DNA from 2 places in the Streptomyces sp. H51 genome. Region 2 is predicted to be linked to the other one. Evidence: riboswitches for the same ligand, from Rfam matches in the RefSeq annotation. Region 2 holds a riboswitch; the other holds the start of a gene.
The links. A riboswitch is a leader RNA that binds a small molecule or an ion and turns the genes downstream of it on or off. The one in region 2 is predicted to bind thiamine pyrophosphate.

Region 1 (7,215 bases), on a different contig from region 2:
TGGCGTACGTCGAGGGCCCGCTCCCGGGCCGAGCGCACGATGCGTCCGGCGCGCTCGGCGGCGGCACGGCGGCGGCGAGCGGCCTCGCGGGCGGCGGCCTCGCGGATCGCGGCGGCCTCGGCGGCGGCGGCGTCGGTCGCGGCGAGCGGCGCCCGCAGTTCGGCCGCGAGTTCGGCGGACCGGTCGGCGGGAACGGCCCCGCCGGCCGCCGGACCGGGTGAACCGGCCGGCCGGAAACGCGCGAGGAACGCGCGGAAGTCCGGCATGAGCACCTCCCGGCCCGCTCGATGACCGCTCGCCCTCTTGCCCTCTTGCCCTCGAAAGTCTCCTTGTCCTCGGACTGTTCTGGAGGACTGTTCCGGCAAGACCGTTCCGGAATGTCCTCGCTTTCCACGGTACGGAGGTGACGCGAGGTGTCCACAGGGGCCGGTTGACCTGGGCAAGGGGCCGTGCGGCCCCTGTGGCCGCGGCCACCGCGGCGGGAAGGTGGCCTCGGAGGACTCTCGCCCCTGCGTACGGCCGGAGGTTGCCATGGATGACCGAAACGCGCGGGAAGCCGGTACGACGTCGGCCGAGGCCCGTCGTGCGGTCCCGGGCCTGGCCCCGAAACCGGCGGAGGAGTTCCGCCAGGACCTGATGGTGCGTTACCTGCAGGCCATGGCCTCGCAGTCGGCGGAGGCCGCGGCGCGGGAGCCGGCCACCACCGCCGCACGGGCGGCCGTACCGCCCGCGGCGCACGCGATCCCCGTGCCGGAGCTCCAGGTGCGGCACGTGATGCGGCGGACCGTCGCGGGGATCTCCGCGGACACGCCCTTCCTGGAGGTCGCCCGGCTGCTGGCCCGTGAGCAGGTCGGCGCGGCGCCCGTGGTGGACGCCGACCAGCGCGTCATCGGGGTGATCGCGGAGTCCGATCTGCTCGCGCGGGCCGCGTCCCTCGCGTCGGACGAACGGCCCGGCACGTTCGAGCGGCTGTTCGGCCGGCGTCAGGCCCCCGGGGGCGACGGCGGGACGGCAGCCACGCTGATGACGGCACCGGCGCTCACCGTCCACCCGTGGACCCATGTGCTCGAAGCGGCCCGTACGGCCGCGCACTCCCGGATCCGGCAGATCTACGTCACGGACCACAAGGGCACGCTCGTCGGCGTCGTCAGCCGCAGCGAACTGCTGCACGCCCTGGTGCGGGAGGACGCGGCGGTCCGGGAGGAGGTCGTCTCCAAGATCATGAAGGAGGAGCTGGGGATCGACCCGGCGCGGGTGGACGTGCAGGTCCGCAACGGCACGGTGACACTGAGCGGCTCGCTGGACGCGGAGGCGGTCCCGCGGCTGACGGAGGCGGTGGCGGGGATACCGGACGTGGTGGAGGTGGTGGACCACCTGATCGCCGTGTGAGCAGCCGGGACGCGCGGCCCCGTCCCCCGGTCGTACCAGGTGACGACCGGGGGACGGGGCCGTGCGCGGGCGACGGGGGAACAGCGGGCGGGGACGGCGTGGGCCGGCGGGCGCGCGGGGTGGCCGGGGTGTCCCTGGACCTGCCCGATCAGCTTCGATCCGCTTCGATCCGCTTCGATCAGCGGGGCGTTCCCGTCCTGCTGGACCAGCGTGCCAGCAGCAGGGCGAGGACCAGCAGGACCGCGCCGACGACGAGGATCGACAGCGGTGCCGCGAGCGATCCCGGAAGGTAGCGTTCCGCCGTCTGCGGCACCGTCTGCAGGGTCGCGAAGGCGCCGAGCAGCAGCGCCCAGACCTTGCGCAGGGCCACGCCCAGGGCGAGCAGGGCGCCGGCGGTGGCCAGAGCGAGGAGGTGACCGGCGGCGAGGTCCATGGTCAGCTGCGCGCCGACCAGCAGACCGAGCGCGGCGGCGAGGTACCCGGTCTCCCGCGGAAGGACATGGCCGCGGTGCGCGGCGGCGCCCCACAGCGCGGACAACAGCCAGACACCGGCCCCCGGAGCCCACAACGGCACGTCGTCGCCGAGGCATTCGATGCCCGCGGCGAGCGTGACGGCGGCGCCCGCGAACACCGCCAGCTGCTGCAGCGGTGCGGGCCTCACAAGCCACGGCACGATGCCGTACGCCGTCGCGGCACCGGCGGCGGTCAGCGCCGTGACCTGCGGGGAGAACGCTCCGGCACGGGCGGCGAGCACGCCCGCGAAGGCGGCCACCGAGCCGGTGGACGCCAGCCACAGCACACCGCGCAGCCGCACGAACGCCGGTTCGGCCGCATCGCGCAGCAGGGCACCGGCGACGCCCAGGACGACGGCGGCCACCGCCGCGAGGGCGAGCTGCGCGCCCATGGGGATGTCGGGCCACAGCCGGTCCGCCGCCAGGAACCCGGCGACGACCGCCATCGCCGCCCCCAGGTAGCCCAGCGCCTCGACCACCAGCGGCACCCGGCCGGCCGGGTGCGGTCCGGCCGCAGGAGCCTGGGCCGCACCCCCGGCCTGGGCCGCGGGAGCCTGAGCCGCACCGGCCTGATCCGTACGAGCCCGGGCCACGGTGCCCTGCTCGGCGTCCGCTGCCGCGCGGGCCCGTTCGGCGGCCTCGATCCGTTCGGCCTGGCCCGCGTCGAGCAGTCCCTCCGCCACCCAGCGGGCCAGCCGGGCGTTCAGCTCCGCGTCGGGCGGGATCCTCGCCATCGTCTGCCTCCCCACCTGCGCGTCCGGCGCGCACTCATGGCTCGACCGGGCTACCGCTGCCCGGCGTGGTGCGGGTGGGAGGCGGTCCGGTTCTGCCGGGCATGGTCGGCGATCTGCTCGGGGGACGGCCGTTCACGCGTGAAGACGTCCTGCCCGACGGCCGTGGCCTCCCAGGTGTTCGCCGGGTTGGCGGACGCGGTGAGCAGCCAGGTGGCGCAGATCCGCTCTCCGCCCTCCTTGTGGTACTGACCGCTCCAGCTGGTCACCGACGCGGCGTCGCTGCGCTCGTTGTGCCAGGCCACCGTCCAGCCGAGGGTGGTGCCGTGGTCGGGGAAGTCGGCCGTGTCGTAGCGGCCGACGAGCGGGTAGGCACCCGCGGCGTGGCCGGTGGCCGACATGTAGGTCCCCCTGATTCCTCCGACGGGGTCGACCGTGATCCTCATGTGCGAGCCGACCTCGTTGTACCAGTCACCGCTGATGCTCATCGCTCGCTCCTACTCCTGTCGGCGCACGGCTGTCGCCGCCCTGGTCGGGCCGGGAGCCCACCGGGCTTCCGGCCCGTGCTCGGCTCCTGCTTCGATCGTTCGCCCCGCGCGCACCCCCGTGCACTGGGCCGAACGTCCCCGGGCCCGGGCCCGGGCGGGGGTGACCTGGAGTCCTGCCCGGCCCCACACCGCCGGGCGGCGGGACCCGGCGTCCGGCGGGACCCGGCGGCCGCCTCGGAGTGTCGTCGTACCGCTCGCGCCGGCCGTAGTGGTCCCCTTCCGGCGGCGGCAGGGCCGAACGGCCCACCCGTCGCCGGAAGCAGGGCCGAACGGCCCACCCCCGTCGGCCCGGACGGCCCTGTTGCCGCACTCGCGCGGGCATAGGCTGGAATGAGCCTGCGGGGCGAGCGAGGGAGTCCGCCCGCAACGGCAGTTCCCGGCGAGGGAGTCACCGCCCCTGTCGGAGGACGCCGCAGACGGGTGGGCTGAGAGGCCGGATGGTCGAGAGACCGGACGGCGACCTCCACAACCTGATCCGGACCATGCCGGCGAAGGGAGCCCACCTCGCAGGTTCGTCCGTGCCCCCGGGAGCGTCGTCTCCAGGGGGTTTTCGCGTGTCCGGGCCCGCCGGGGCTGCCCGACCCCGGGCGTGGGCCGGGTGGCCCCTGGCGACACGATCTTCGCCGGTCCAAGGTGGGACGGAGAGTTGCCGTCCAGCCAGGGGGTACGGTGCCGAGTCATCTCACCGCGAGCTTTCCGGCCGGTCACCCCCGCCCCGGGGCGTCCGTGCCGCGGCCCGACGGATCGTCGGCGCCGGTCCAGCGGCTGCGTCCGGACGAGGTGTTCGGCGCGTACGGCACCTCGGTCCGCGGCCTGTCCGGCGCGGAGGCCGGGGCCCGCCTGGGGTACTACGGCCCCAACCAGCTGCCGCGGCCCCGCCGCAAGGGGATGTGGCGGCGCTTCGCCGCCCAGTTCACCGATCTGTTCGCGGTCGTCCTGATCGTCGCGTCGGGGCTGACGTTCCTCGCCTACGCGCTGCAGGATCCGCGCGACGTCGGGAACCTGCAGCTGGCCTTCGCGATCCTGGGCGTGGTGCTGCTGAACGCGGTGATCGGCTTCGTGCAGGAGTACTCGGCCGAGCGCACCGCCCAGACGCTGCAGGCCATGGTGCCGCACACGTGCCGGGTGCTGCGGGACGGGGAGCGGCTGGAGCTGCCGTCGGGGGCGCTGGTGCCCGGCGACGTGGTGGCCCTGGAGGCCGGGGACGCGGTGTCCGCGGACTGCCGGGTCGTCGAGGCCCACGGCCTGTCGGTGAACAACGCTCCGCTGACCGGGGAGAGCTCGGCCGTCGGCCGGGTGAGCGAGCAGACGGCCGCGGACACCGCGCTGGATTCCCGCAACTGCGTCTTCATGGGCACCACGGTGGTGTCCGGCTCCGGCAAGGCCGTCGTGTACGCCTCCGGCGCGGCGACGGAGTTCGGCAGGATCTACCGCCTCACCGACGAGGCGCCGCAGCAGAAGACGCCGTTGCAGCGCGAGGTGGCGGTGATGGCCCGGCGCGTGGCGGCGCTGGCCGTCGCGATCGGCGCGGGCGTGTTCGCCCTGCGCCTGCAGACGGGGCAGCCGCTGGTGTCGGCGTTCGTGTTCGCCCTCGGGGTCATGGTCGCGCTGGTGCCCGAGGGGCTGCCCGCGACGCTGTCGGTGTCGCTGGCCATCGGCGTGCGGCGGATGGCCCGCCGTCAGGCGCTGGTCAAGAGGCTGCTGGCGGTGGAGGCGCTGGGCTCCACCACCGTCATCTGCACCGACAAGACCGGCACGCTCACCCAGGCCGAGATGACCGTGACGCAGTTGTGGAGCGACGGGGCGTCGCACACGGTCTCCGGGGTCGGCTACGCCCCGGCCGGCGAGGTCGCCGGTGCCGACGGGGTGCGCGCGCTGCTGCGCGCGGGGGCGCTGTGCACCGACGCCAGGCTGGTGCCGCCCGAGCGGTCCGAGGGCTGGCGGGTGCTCGGCGACACCACGGAGGGCGCGATCCTCGTCGCGGCGGCCAAGGCGGGGCTGGACACGGCGGCGGAGAAGGAGGCGGCCCCGCGGATCGGGGAGTTCCCCTTCGACCCCGTGCGCAAGCTGATGAGCACCGCCCACCGCACCTCACGGGGCGGCCTGCTGTGCGTCAAGGGCGCCCCGCAGGAACTCCTCGCCCGGTGCGACCGGGTGCGCCGCGCGGGAGGCGACGAGGAGCTCACCGGACCGCTGCGGGACGCGGTCGTCGCCGCCGACGACGAGATGGCCGGGCGGGGACTGCGGGTGCTGGGCGTCGCGGTGCGCCCGGTCGACGCGGTGCCGGACAGGGCGGAGGAGGCCGAGGCGGGGCTGACGTTCCTGGGCCTGATCGGCATGCTCGACCCGCCCCGGCCCGAGGTGTCGGAGGCGGTGCGGGCCTGCCACCGGGCCGGCATCCGCATCGTGATGCTGACCGGGGACCACCCGCTGACGGCGGAGGCGATCGCCCGCCGCGTCGGCATCGTCACCGACCCCTCCCCCACGGTGGTGACCGGCTCCCGGCTGGACGCCATGGACGCGGACGCGCTGGACGGACTGCTCGCCGGGTCAGGTCAGCTGCTGCTGTGCCGGGTCAGCCCGGAGCACAAGATGCGCGTCGTCGCCGCCCTGCAGGCACGCGGCGAGGTCGTCGCCGTCACCGGGGACGGCGCCAACGACGCGCCCGCGCTCAAGCACGCCGACATCGGCGTCGCGATGGGCGCCACCGGCACCGACGTGGCCCGGGAGGCCTCGGAGATGGTGCTGCTGGACGACTCGTTCGCCTCCATCACCGCGGCCGTCGAGCTGGGCCGGTCGGTCTACCGCAACATCCGCAAGTTCCTCGCCTACCTCTTCAGCCACAACCTGGCCGAACTCGCCCCGATCCTGGCCGCCGCCTTCGCCGGGTTCCCCCTGGTTCCGCTGACCGCGATCCAGATCCTCGCCATCGACCTCGGCTCCGACGTACTGCCGGCCCTGGCGCTGGGCGCGGAGCCGCCCGAGCCGGACACCATGGACCGCCCGCCCCGCTCCCGCCGCGAGCGGCTGTTCTCCGCCGAGCTGGTGCGCCGGTTCGTGTTCCTGGGGCTCGTGCAGTCCATCGGGGTGTGCACGGTCTTCTTCTGGCAGGTGCACTCCGCCGGCATCCCGTTCGCGGACTTCACCAGCGGCGATCCCGCCTACCGTAAGGCGATCACGCTCACCCAGGCCGCGATCGTGGTCAGCCAGTTCTTCAACTCGCTGGCCGTGCGGACGGACCGGCAGAGCGTGTTCACGGTGGGGCTGTTCTCCAATCCCCGGCTGATCGCGGCCGGCTGCTTCGGCATCCTGCTGATGGCCGCCATCAGCTACACGCCCTGGCTGCAGGACGTGTTCCACACCGCGCCCCTCGCGCTCGCCGACTGGGCCGTCCTGGCCGGCTTCGGCGTGCTGCTGCTGACCGCGGAGGAGGTCCGCAAGTGGTGGGTGCGCCGCACCCCCGCCCCCGCCGGGGCATCCGCCGGGAACGCCGCCGGGACATCCGTCGGGAAGGCCACCGGGAACGCCGCCGGGACATCCGTCGGGAAGGCCGCCGGGAACGCCGCCGGGACATCCGTCGGGAAGGCCGCCGGGAACGAGAAGGAGGAGACGCCATGAGGGTCATCGTGGTGGGCTGCGGCCGGGTCGGTTCCGCGCTCGCCGCCCAACTGGTCAACGAGGGCCACGACGTACGGGTGATCGACCGCGAGCCGAAGACGCGGCGTCACCTGCCCGCCGGGTTCTCCGGTCGGTTCCTGCCCGGCAACGGCTTCAGCCGCACCGTGCTGGAGGCGGCCGGCATCGAGCTGGCCGACGCGTTCGTGGCGGTGACCTCCGGCGACAACACCAACATCGTCAGCGCCCGCACCGCGAAGGAGACCTACCGGGTGCCGATCGTGCTGGCCCGCATCTACGACCCCCGGCGCGCCGACATCTACCGCGACCTGGGCATCCCGACGATCGCCAGCGTGCGCTGGACCGTGCACCAGCTGCACCAGATGCTGCTGCACCGCCACCTCACCCCGGAACTCGACT
Region 2 (7,215 bases):
CCTGCTCGCCCAGTTGGACGAGCAGGCCCGTCGCGACCACCTGGAGCGTTACCCGGTGCGTCCCGTCACCCCCTACACGGTGCGCGACAACCAGGCCCTGCTCCGCAGGCTGGAACGCATCGGTCCCCGGGAGCCGGTGACGGAACGGCAGGAGTACGCCCTCGGCACGGTGTGCGCGGCGATCCCGGTCACCGTGGGCACGATCGCCGCGACGATGGCCATCTCGATGCCCTGCGATCAGGCCGACCGACTGGAGTCGGCCGTGCAGCAACTGCAGAGCGAAGTGGGCCGGTTGCTGAGGTCTCCGGGCCGGTCTATCAGTATCTGAAAACTCACTCCTTGTGATCTGGTGTACACGTTGAGCAAGATGCCTGCAGGGTCGGGGGGATCATTCCCGGCCAGTCGGCGTCACAAGACGGGGTAGGCGATGCGCGAGTCCGTACAGGCAGAGGTCATGATGAGCTTTCTCGTGTCCGAGGAGCTCTCCTTCCGCATCCCGGTGGAGCTGCGTTACGAGACGTACGATCCCTACGCCGTGCGGCTGACCTTCCATCTGCCGGGTGACGCCCCGGTGACCTGGGCGTTCGGCCGGGAACTGATGATCGACGGGGTAGGACGGCCCTGCGGCGACGGCGATGTGCGCATCTCGCCCGCCGACCCGGAGTCGCTGAGCGACGTTCTGATCCGGCTCCAGGTGGGCCGGGACCAGGCGCTGTTCCGCTCGTCGACGGCGCCGCTCATCGCCTTCCTCGACCGCACCGACAAGCTGGTGCCGCTCGGCCAGGAAGGTTCGCTCGCCGACTTCGACGCCCACCTCGACGAGGCGCTGGACCGCATCCTGGCGGAACAGAGCGCGGGCTGAAGCGGTACGACGGAGGCAGGGCGCACCGAGTCGGCGGAACGCTGCGACATGGGCCAGGAAACTGTGCAGGAACGCTTCTCCTGGCCGTGTGCCGGGGCATCGACAGCCGCCCTCCCAGCAGGCCGACTCGCAGACCTCATGCCCCTCCGCGGCCACCGTCGGCCCGGGAGCACCACGAGTCCGGTCCGAGCCCCGGTCTCAGCGCTTGCGGCGCCTGCCTCTGCCCGTGCCGGAGCGGGCCTGGGCCGGAGCGGCGCCGGCCGTCGCCCCCTCCGATCCCCGACGGTCCGCGGAGACGACCAGGGCGGCGAGAGCCGTGGTGACCGGCACCGAGGCGACCAGCCCGATCGAGCCCACCAGCGTGCGCACGATCTCCTCCGCGACCAGCTCGCTGTTGGCGACGGTCCCCACGCTGCTCTGCGCGATGGAGAACAGCAGCAGCAACGGCAGCGCGGCGCCCGCGTAGGCGAGGACGAGCGTGTTGACGACCGACGCGATGTGATCGCGGCCGATGCGGATGCCCGCGCGGTACAGCCCGCGCCAGCCCATCGAGGGGTTGGCCTCGTGCAGTTCCCACACGGCCGAGGTCTGCGTGACCGTCACGTCGTCGAGGACACCGAGGGAGCCGATGATGACGCCGGCCAGCAGCAGACCGCTCATGTCGATCGACGGATACAGGCCGTGGATCAGACCGGTGTTGTCATCCGTGTTGCCGGTCAGTGCGGCCCATCCGATGAACACCGAGCCCAGGACGCCGATCAGCAGCAGCGAGAGCAGCGTGCCCAGGACCGCCACGGACGTACGGGCCGACAGGCCGTGGCACATGTACAAGGCGATCAGCATGATGGCGCTGGACCCGACCACCGCCACGACCAGCGGATTCGACCCCTCCAGGATCGCCGGGAGAATGAAGAGGGTCAGCACCAGGAAGCTCACGGCCAGCGCGATCAGCGCCATGACGCCCCGCATCCGGCCGACCACCACGACGGCGAGCGCGAAGATGCCGGCGAGCAGGGCCATGGGGAACCTGCGGTCGACGTCGGCGACCGCGTACTGCAGTTCCTTGGGCGCCGAGGGCTCGTAGGCGACCACGACCTGCTGTCCCTGGTGCAGTTGCCGCGACTGGTCCGGCTGCACGATCTCGGTGAACGTCCGGCCCTTGTCCTTGCCGGTGTCGACGCGGATGGTGGCCTTGTGGCAGTCGCCGTTCGCCTGCTGCCGGGCCGAGGAGCCCCCGGCGGTCGCCGGGTCGCCGGTCGGCGTGGAGCCCGAGGCGTTCACCGACCCGCAGCTCAGGTTCACCACCTTGACGACCGTCGCCTGCTGGGTCTGCCGGTCGAAGCCGACGCCGGTGCGCTCGTGCGACGGCGCACCCCCGGGCCACAGCACCGCGAGCCCGACCAGCACGGCCGCGGCGAACGGGATCAGGATCGCGGCGATGACCTTGCGCAGATGCCGGGAGACGGGCGCGGCGGGGCCGTGGCTGTGCGAGTGACCGTGTGCGCCTCCGCCTCCGACCCCTGACCCGTGGCCGCGCCCCTGCCCCTGATCGTGCCCATGCCCAGGCCCAGGCTCATGCCCAGGCCCGTGATCGTGGCCGTGGCCATGATCGGGGCCGGATCCACGGCCGTGACCGCCCTCGTGCCGGTGCGGCGGACCGGGTGGCGGGCCGGGTGGCGGATCGGGTGGCGGAAACGGGTACTGCGGTGTCGTGGTCACCGCCCGATCATCGCAAGGACGACAGGGGGCCTCTGTTCACCGCGCCCGGGTTGACGCTAGCGTGGAGTCACCTTTTGTACACGCGGGAGCTCGGAGCACCGGGCTGAGAGGGCGCTGACCTCCGTCCCAGCGATGTTTCACGTGGAACGTCACCGAAGTCGAGTGACGTTGCACACGGAACGTCCATCGACGGAAACCGCTGCGTCGACCGCCGAACCTGTTACCGGGTAATGCCGGCGTAGGGAGTAGGTCTCATGACCAGCAAGGACGCACGCACGCCTGCCTCCGACCAGATCGACGGGGAGGCCGGGACATCCATCGGCTGGCACAAGGCGTACGTCGAGGGCTCGAGCCCCGATCTGCGGGTGCCCGTCCGTCAGGTGCACCTCACCAACGGGCAGTCGGTCACGCTGTACGACACATCGGGCCCGTACACCGATCCACTCGTCGTCACCGATGTCCGCAGGGGCCTGCCGCCGCTGCGGGAGAACTGGATCGTCGTCCGTGGTGACACCGAGGAGTACACGGGCCGCCCCGTACGCCCCGAGGACGACGGGATCAAGCACACCTCGCCGCGCGGCGGACTGCGCAACCTCGACGCCGTCTTCCCGGGGCGGCCGCGCCAGCCGCGCCGCGGCCGGGACGGCAAGGCGGTCACCCAGCTCGCGTACGCGCGGCGGGGTGAGATCACGCCGGAGATGGAGTACGTGGCGCTCCGGGAGAACGTCTCCGCCGAGGTGGTCCGTGAGGAGATCGCCGCGGGGCGCGCGGTGCTGCCCGCCAACGTCAACCACCCGGAGATCGAGCCGATGATCATCGGCAAGCGGTTCCTGGTGAAGGTCAACGCCAACATCGGCAACTCCGCGGTCACGTCCTCCATCGAGGAGGAGGTGGAGAAGATGACCTGGGCGACCCGCTGGGGCGCCGACACGGTCATGGACCTCTCCACCGGCCGCAACATCCACACCACCCGCGAGTGGGTGCTGCGCAACTCCCCCGTCCCCATCGGCACGGTGCCGCTGTACCAGGCCCTGGAGAAGGTCGACGGCAAGGCCGAGGAACTGACCTGGGAGATCTACAAGGACACCGTCATCGAGCAGGCCGAGCAGGGCGTCGACTACATGACGGTCCACGCGGGTGTGCGCCTGCCGTACGTGCCGCTGACGGCGAACCGCAAGACCGGCATCGTCTCGCGCGGCGGCTCGATCATGGCCGCCTGGTGCCTCGCGCACCACAAGGAGAGCTTCCTGTACGAGAACTTCGAGGAACTCTGCGAGATCCTCGCCGCCTATGACGTCACGTACTCGCTGGGTGACGGCCTCCGGCCGGGTTCGATCGCGGACGCCAACGACGAGGCGCAGTTCGCGGAGTTGCGCACGCTCGGGGAGCTCAACCGGATCGCGAAGCGCTTCCACGTCCAGACCATGATCGAGGGCCCGGGTCACGTCCCCATGCACAAGATCAAGGAGAACATCGACCTCCAGCAGGAGATCTGCGACGAAGCCCCGTTCTACACGCTCGGCCCGCTGACGACGGACATCGCGCCGGCGTACGACCACATCACCTCCGGCATCGGTGCCGCGATGATCGCCTGGTGGGGCACGGCCATGCTCTGCTACGTCACCCCCAAGGAACACCTGGGCCTGCCCAACCGCGACGACGTCAAGACCGGCGTCATCACCTACAAGATCGCCGCCCACGCGGCCGACCTCGCCAAGGGGCACCCGGGTGCGCAGGAGTGGGACGACGCCCTGTCCGACGCCCGCTTCGAGTTCCGGTGGGAGGACCAGTTCAACCTCGCCCTCGACCCGGACACGGCACGGGAGTTCCACGACGAGACCCTGCCTGCGGAGCCCGCCAAGACCGCCCACTTCTGCTCGATGTGCGGGCCGAAGTTCTGCTCCATGAAGATCAGCCAGAGCATCGCGGAACGGTTCGGCGGGGACGTGGCCGAGGGCGCGTCGCCCGAGGAGGTCGCCGAGGGGATGCTGCGGAAGTCGAAGGAGTTCGCGGCGAACGGGAACCGGGTGTACCTGCCGATCGCCGACTGACCCGCGGGCGCCCGCAGCCGCTGCGTGACCGTTCGTTGTGATCCTTGCGATCCTCGTGGTCGTGTGGCCCGCGTATGTGAGCGCGGGCCGCACCGACGCCCCTGCGTGGGCAGGGGTCCGCACCGGGACAACGGCAGGAACGCGATGCCGCCGGGCGCCGTCAAGATCCAGGTGTGCAGGGGCCCGGCCGGAACGCGCCGGACCTGCACGTCGTGGCCCGGCGGGGGGTGCGGGAAGAGCTGTCCCTGGCGCCGCACGAGTACACGCTCGGGGTGTCGCGGACCGCTGGGAGCACCAGACCATCGACCACGTGCCCTTCCGCCCGGCAACGGTGATCAAGTACCTGATGCGGGACGACCGCGTCCACCGGTGGGCGCCCTTGGCGCCGGCGCTGTTCCACCTCTCTCTCGTGCATGCCTACGGCCGCACGCCGGTGGAACGGGCCGAGGCGCAGATCATCAGGCGTCTGCAGGCGCGGCATGCGCGCCCCCGGGGTCCGGAGGGCGCAGGCTGCGTGCGTCCGTCCGGGTCACTCCGGCCGGTGTTCCGGGCCTCCGAAGTCCGGGCTGGTGTAGTCCGGGCTGGTGAAGCTCGGGCGCGGGCCGGCGGCCGGGCCGTTGTCCGGGCTGCTGAAGCCCGGCCGGTCGTAGCCGAGTTGGGGCATACGGCCGCTCGGCGTGGGCTGTGCCGTCCGCCGGAGTGCGGCAGCGGTGGCGGGATCCTCGAGCGCCTCCCGCAGGAACGGGAGGACGCCGCGCTCCAGCAGGGCCTCGCGCCAGGCTTCCCTGGCCCGGAACACCTCCGCGCCCGACTCCCCGTAGGACCCCGCGTCGAACGACGGCCGGTTGCGCAGGGCGGTGAGCAGGAGCCCGACGGCGGCGACGAGGATGGCGACCGCGGTCATGGCACCGAACACCCACCCGGCGGTGAGCAGGGTCCTGCCGAACGCCTTGTGGGGGGCGAAGGACTTGAGGACGTAGCCGACGAGCAGGAAGATCGCCGCTGCTGTCCCGGCGAGGACGGGGGTCAGGACGGCGGCGACGGCTACGGCGCCCGCGCCGGCCTCCTCGTCGGTCCCGGCTGTCCCGCCGAGCGTGGTGGCGAGCCCCAGCCCGCCCGTGCCCGGCTCGTCCGGGCCGGATACGTGGGCGGACGACGGGGCGGGCGGCGCCGGCCGGCGCAGTTCCTCGCGGACCTTCACGTAGTGCTGGTACTCGGCCGCCGCGGCGGCCGTGATGAGCGCGGTGGCGTTCAGCGCCATGGTGCGCAGCTGTTCGGAGTTGAGCCGCTGTCCCACAGCGGCGAGTTCCGGGCGGTGTGGTGCCAGGCGCAGCGCCTCATCGAGGATCCGCTCGTATTCCTGGCGGTCCTCGCTCAGCAGGTGCTGCGGAATGCTGTTCATGTGCATCCCCCGATGCTCCGTAGGGCTTGGGGCTCGCATGCCAACGAGCCGTCGGGCAGAAACGGAGGGGAGCCTGCTACGGATAAGCCGATGGTAGAGCGGTGGGGGCGCGCGGTGACAGGGGGTTTCCGGAAATTGGGCCCTGGCCTGCGCTGTTGGGAGCGCTCCCGGCAGGCGGGGGTGCCTGCCCGGCGAACGCCTAGGCCTCCAGCGGAAGCTGCTGGACCAGCAGTTTTCCGGCCATGGTCACTCCGCCGTCCATGGCGATGGCCAGCCCGTCGGCGTAGACGTGCGGTCCCTCGACCACCGGACCGCTGTCGTCCCCGCCGTCCTCCGAGCCGACCTGGCCGAGCAGATACGGGATGGGGCTGTGGCCGTGAACGATACGGGTGCCGCCGTACGTATCCAGCAGGGAGCGGACATGGTCGGCGCCGCCCTCGTCGCGGAAGGAGAAGCGCTTGGTGAACTTGCGGAAGAGGTCCCAGCACTCGTCGGCGTCATTGCGCGTGAGCGTCTCGCGGACGGTGTCGTTGACCGCTTCGATCGAGTCGCCGTAGTCGAGGTAGGCGGTGGTGTCGGAGTGGACGAGCAGATAGCCGTCGACCTCCTCGACGGCGTCGAGGCGGGCCATCCACTGCAGGTGGTGGTCCTGGAGGCGGTCCATGTCGGTCTTCTGGCCGCCGTTGAGCAGCCAGGCCGCCTGGAAGGTGGCGGTGCCCGCGCCGGAGTTGACGGGGGTGTCGCCGAACCGCTTGGCGCCCAGCAGCAGCAGTTCGTGGTTGCCCATGAGGGCCTTGCAGTAGCCGCCCGCCGCGGCGGCCTCGGCGGACAGCCGCATCACGAGGTCGATGACGCCGATGCCGTCGGGGCCGCGGTCGGTGAAGTCGCCGAGGAACCACAGCCGGGCGGTGCCCGCGCTCCACTGGCCGGCCGCGTCGATGAGGCCCTTCTCCCGCAGGGCGGCCATCAGTTCGTCGAGGTAGCCGTGCACGTCTCCGACGACGTACAGCGGTCCCGGCCCGTCGGTGTGCGGCGGGGCGGGCGCGGGGGCCGGGGCGATGGTCACCTGGAGCGTGTCACCGCGCTTGATGACGGGCAGGTCGCGCTCGGTGGGCGTGTAGCCCTCCGGGTGGGCGGCCTCGTGGGGCGGGACGACGTCACCGGGGTGCGTGCTGTGGCCG

Region 1: another riboswitch for thiamine pyrophosphate. It lies ahead of VKA29_RS22570 (cation-transporting P-type ATPase); the one in region 2 lies ahead of thiC (phosphomethylpyrimidine synthase ThiC).

What each region holds. Positions count from the first base shown of each region.
Region 1 covers NZ_JAYMHD010000066.1:115,387-122,601, forward strand. Annotated here, with positions in the region: gene VKA29_RS22550 (hypothetical protein) at 1-266, opposite strand, end outside; gene VKA29_RS22555 (CBS domain-containing protein) at 532-1,389, shown strand; gene VKA29_RS22560 (hypothetical protein) at 1,568-2,635, opposite strand; gene VKA29_RS22565 (avidin/streptavidin family protein) at 2,686-3,120, opposite strand; TPP riboswitch at 3,552-3,694, shown strand; gene VKA29_RS22570 (cation-transporting P-type ATPase) at 3,850-6,798, shown strand; gene VKA29_RS22575 (potassium channel family protein) at 6,795-7,215, shown strand, end outside.
Region 2 covers NZ_JAYMHD010000087.1:376,473-383,687, forward strand. Annotated here, with positions in the region: gene VKA29_RS35325 (IclR family transcriptional regulator) at 1-328, shown strand, start outside; gene VKA29_RS35330 (SsgA family sporulation/cell division regulator) at 428-862, shown strand; gene VKA29_RS35335 (YibE/F family protein) at 1,061-2,581, opposite strand; TPP riboswitch at 2,654-2,843, shown strand; gene thiC (phosphomethylpyrimidine synthase ThiC) at 2,836-4,632, shown strand; gene VKA29_RS35345 (hypothetical protein) at 5,162-6,040, opposite strand; gene VKA29_RS35350 (metallophosphoesterase) at 6,234-7,215, opposite strand, start outside.